DNA from 2 places in the uncultured Rossellomorea sp. genome. Region 1 is predicted to be linked to the other one. Evidence: predicted binding sites of a transcription regulator. Region 1 holds the regulator's gene; the other holds the start of a gene.
The links. Region 1 encodes Rex, which represses fermentation and respiration genes when NADH is low (regulators of the CRP and FNR family bind a similar motif). Its sites were predicted from a motif close to TTGTGAAATATTTCACAA; they were not measured.
Positions count from the first base shown of each region.

Region 2: the regulator Rex is predicted to act here: its motif matches at 1,166-1,183, upstream of cydD (thiol reductant ABC exporter subunit CydD).

Region 1 is NZ_CANKZT010000013.1:4,556-6,764, forward strand. Features, by position in the region: gene Q1B03_RS21555 (ABC-F family ATP-binding cassette domain-containing protein) at 1-649, opposite strand, end outside; gene Q1B03_RS21560 (redox-sensing transcriptional repressor Rex) at 839-1,516, shown strand; gene Q1B03_RS21565 (twin-arginine translocase TatA/TatE family subunit) at 1,571-1,741, shown strand; gene tatC (twin-arginine translocase subunit TatC) at 1,757-2,209, shown strand, end outside.
Region 2 is NZ_CANKZT010000002.1:36,679-38,887, reverse strand. Features, by position in the region: gene cydD (thiol reductant ABC exporter subunit CydD) at 1-1,136, opposite strand, end outside; gene Q1B03_RS07120 (hypothetical protein) at 1,375-1,530, shown strand; gene Q1B03_RS07115 (M20/M25/M40 family metallo-hydrolase) at 1,630-2,209, opposite strand, start outside.

The DNA of each region.
Region 1 (2,209 bases):
AGACAGCTCCTTCATAGCTTTGAAGGTACGTCTCAAGCCACGACAAAGTCTCAATATCAAGATGGTTGGTAGGCTCATCCAGAATGAGGATGTCAGGCTTGGTCAATAGAAGCTTACCAAGAGCCAGACGGGTTTTCTGGCCACCGCTTAAAGTAGAGATCTTCGTTTCATAATCAAAGTCGGCAAAGTTCAATCCATGCAGGACTGAACGAATATCTGCTTCATATTGATAGCCGCCGGAATCTTTAAAACGTACTTGAAGTTCATCATATTCCTTTAATACGCGTTGGTATAAATCTTCTTGCTCATAAACAGAAGGATCGGCCATTTGTTTCTCAAGTTTTCTTAATTGTTTTTCTTGAGTTTGTAATTCTTCAAATACGGTCAGCATTTCTGACCAAATGGAAAGCTCAGATTCCAAGCCTGTATTTTGCGCGAGGTATCCAATGGAGACCCCTTTTGGCTTCGTGATATCTCCTGAATCATAAGAGAGATGACCTGCAATTATTTTTAAAAGAGTCGATTTTCCTGCCCCGTTGCGTCCGACGAGAGCCACGCGATCTCTTGTCTGTATTTCAAGCTTAATATTTGATAGGATATTATCGGCACCAAAGTTTTTCGTTAGTTGATTCACTTGTAATAGAATCATGACGTTTCACCTCTATTTCATAGTGCTAGTGTACCGTATTTGGGAGGGGAACGGCAATAAATCGACTATTAATCTTCGTACACTTAGGATAAAATATAGTGTATGATGGGTAGTAGAGTTTTAAATTCTGTCTGCTTTCTATTTTGGAAGCGGTATCAGAGGTTTTGAATAGATGTGGGGGAATACAATATGAACCAGGATACAACGAAAATTCCACAGGCAACGGCTAAGCGCCTTCCGCTATATTATCGCTTTATCAAGAATCTGTACTCATCGGGAAAGCAGAGGGTTTCATCGAAAGAATTGAGTGAAGCGGTGAAGGTTGATTCTGCCACGATACGCAGAGATTTTTCTTATTTTGGCGCGTTGGGTAAAAAGGGATATGGATATAATGTCAATTACCTTCTATCCTTTTTCCGTAAGACATTGGATCAGGATGCCATTACGAAGGTTGTGCTGATAGGTGTAGGGAATCTCGGTACAGCTTTTCTTCATTATAATTTTATAAAGAATAATAATACAAAGATTGAAATGGCTTTTGAAGTGGATGAAAAAAAGGTTGGGACACAAATCAGCGATGTACCCGTTTTTCATTTAAATGATTTAGAAGAGAGTCTTGAGGGGCATGATATTGAGGTGGCCATTCTGACAGTTCCGGCATCTTCTGCTCAAAATATCACAGACCGATTGGTTTCTTCTAATATTAAGGGGATCCTGAATTTCACTCCTGCGAGATTGACGGTGCCGGACCATATCCGCGTCCATCATATTGATTTGGCAGTTGAACTTCAGTCACTGGTCTACTTCTTAAAGCATTATTCAGGGGATGACACGGAAATGTCACAAGATGGAATCATATCCGAATAGAAAATGATTCGTATTTACGTTATGATAGAATGGTAAAAGAGGAGGTGTCTCATTATGTTAGGTGCAGGTAGTATCGTATTGATAACGGTTGTTGCTTTACTGATATTTGGACCAAAGAAATTGCCTGAGTTAGGAAAAGCAGCTGGGAATACATTACGTGAGTTTAAGAATGCAACAAAGGGCTTAGCAGATGATGAGGACGATAATAGTAAAAAAGCTAAGTAGGGTAGGATGAACGCCATGAGTCAAAGTCAAAGAGACATGACAGTCTATGAACATATAGGAGAATTGCAAAAACGACTCATGTTTGTAGTCGTTTTCTTCTTGTTAGCGGTAATTGTAAGCTTTTTTCTTGCGGAGCCGTTGATTCGATATTTGCAGCACGCGGATGAAGCGAAAGAATTAACCATGAACGCCTTTCGGATTACAGACCCTCTCAAAATCTATATGGAAATGATCATGTTTATTGCGATCATCATGACATCACCCATCATTCTATTTCAAGTATGGTCGTTCGTGAGTCCAGGCTTATATGAGAAAGAGAGAAAGGTAACGCTCAGTTACATACCTATTTCTGTCCTTCTTTTCTTAGGTGGATTGTCATTTTCATATTTTATTTTGTTTCCATATGTCGTGAAATTCATGATGGGTTTATCAACCAATCTGAATATCCAGCAAGTGATTGGAATTAAT
Region 2 (2,209 bases), on a different contig from region 1:
TGAAGGAGGGTTGTTTTCCCTGCTCCACTCTGACCCACGATCGCCACTTGGCTTCTGGGAGGAAAAGCAGCCGTAATGCCTCGAAGATCAAATCCCTTATCCTCGTAGGAAAACCCTACATTACATAGCTTAATTGTTGGAGGAGTCCCATTTGTTTCGAACTTCTTCTCTCCCCATCTTACAGGTTGATCCTTCTCTTCAAGCTCCTCCATGACTTTCTTCGCGGCTCCCACACTACCTCGCCCAGTATGAAAGGCATGCCCCAGCTCTTTTAATGAAAGATAGAACTCTGGTGCAAGAACGAGAACAAAGAAAGCTGTGAAGAATGAAATACTTTCAAAGACGACTAATCTGAGCCCCACTTCCAGGGCAATCAATCCAATACTTAACATAGAGATAAACTCTAACATCAAGGAAGATAAGAAGGCAGTCTTTAACACTTCCATCGTGGCTTCACGAAAATCAAGACTGGCAGAACGTATCCCCTCTTTTTGTTGCTCCCCTCTTCCAAGCAGCTTCAAGGTAGTCAATCCCTGCAGTGTATCGAGAAATCGTCCAGAAAAAGCCGTCAGTTTGTCCATTTGCTTCTCGGATTTATTCTTTGTCATGACTCCGATAATCGCCATAAACAAAGGAATGAATGGGGCTGTTATCACCATGATCAGACCCGTATACACATGCTCAGTAAAAATAATGATTAAAAGAATCAACGGGACGATGGTCGTTTGAATTCTTTGGGGTACGTATTGACTGTAATACCCGTCCAGTCCATCAACGGCATCCATCATCGTACTGACCTTTTGTCCAGACTGTCCTTGAAGGGATGCTTGCAGTGGATTTTTTGCCCACTTAATTAAAAGCCGTTTTCTCAAGTCGACCTTTACCTTCGAAGCCATCCTGATTCCTGTTCGTCCGTTTACATAAGAAAGTGCCGCTCTCCCCACTAGAATAAGAAGCAAAGCACCCAGCATTGGGAGGATGTCTTGAAACCCAGCTTCCTCTATAAACATTTTATCTACAACGCTAACCAGTAAGTAAGCTTGTCCAATAACGACTCCCCCCATTAATAGGGATGTTCCGTAAAGCGCCATCATGGATGATCTCTGCTGCTTAGCCAATCGATTCAGCTCTTTCATAACTTCTCTCAACTCCAAAAGTTAAAAGTTAGTGAAACACTTCACAAATTCAATAACTCTATTATAGTAAACTTGTTCCCTTTATGCATCTTTTAGGATTGACCTTTTTGTGACAATTCCAGAACACAGGTAGTTTTGAATGCGGCGGAAGTGGATATTCCCACAAAGTCTACTATATTAACAGGAAATATGGATACTTCATTTTGAAATCTACTTTTACAAGGGATTTGTGACGGTCATGGTCTGGTATTTCTATGATGTCCTAACGAATCCAGCCGAAATCACCAATAATCCGGCCGTTTTTCTGGATAATCCGGCGGAAATCATCAATAATCCAGCCGATTCTGATAAAAATCCAGCCGTTTTCTTAATTAACCCAGCCGTATTACAATAATTGTAAAAAAAGAGCACAAAATAATTTCAAATCAATAAAAAGAGAGAGGCGCATCCCTAAGCGAATGACCTCTCTCTTTGTTCAGCTATACTCGGCACATCATATCTTCAATAAATCCTTCGTCACACGCTGGATAATCTCCGGCAGTACTGAGAATGTGTAAGGTTTATACACTCTCTCTGTCCACTGATGGCCATCCTTTCCATAAACTCCTATATTAATAGAAGGGATGTTCAGCTTTCTGATCATTTCGATAGGGACAGGATACAACTGATCGATCAGCGGCAGGTTCTTTTTAAATACCTCGATATCCTCGTCTTCTTCATGAAGAGAGAGAAAACTGCCGTCTGCTAGATAAGGGAAAAACCGTTTAATGACAAATTCTTCGCCGGTTTCTTTGGCTATATCATTTAAGCATTTTCCTAACGCTTCTCTTACCCTCTTGCCATACTCATTTTCTTCATTTACAAAGTTGTGAGGTAAAAATGGCGGTGCGAAGAAAATGATCACTCTGGGTGTTCGATCGGGATCCAGGTGCTGTAAGGCTTCCACCATCGTATATGCAATCGTTCTTCTATCTTCTCCTTCCATATCATGAAGAATCTTTTTCATGACAGGATCCGGATCAATGCCTCTTTCCTTTAGCCAGAAGATATACTCCCGTAATGTCAGCACCTCC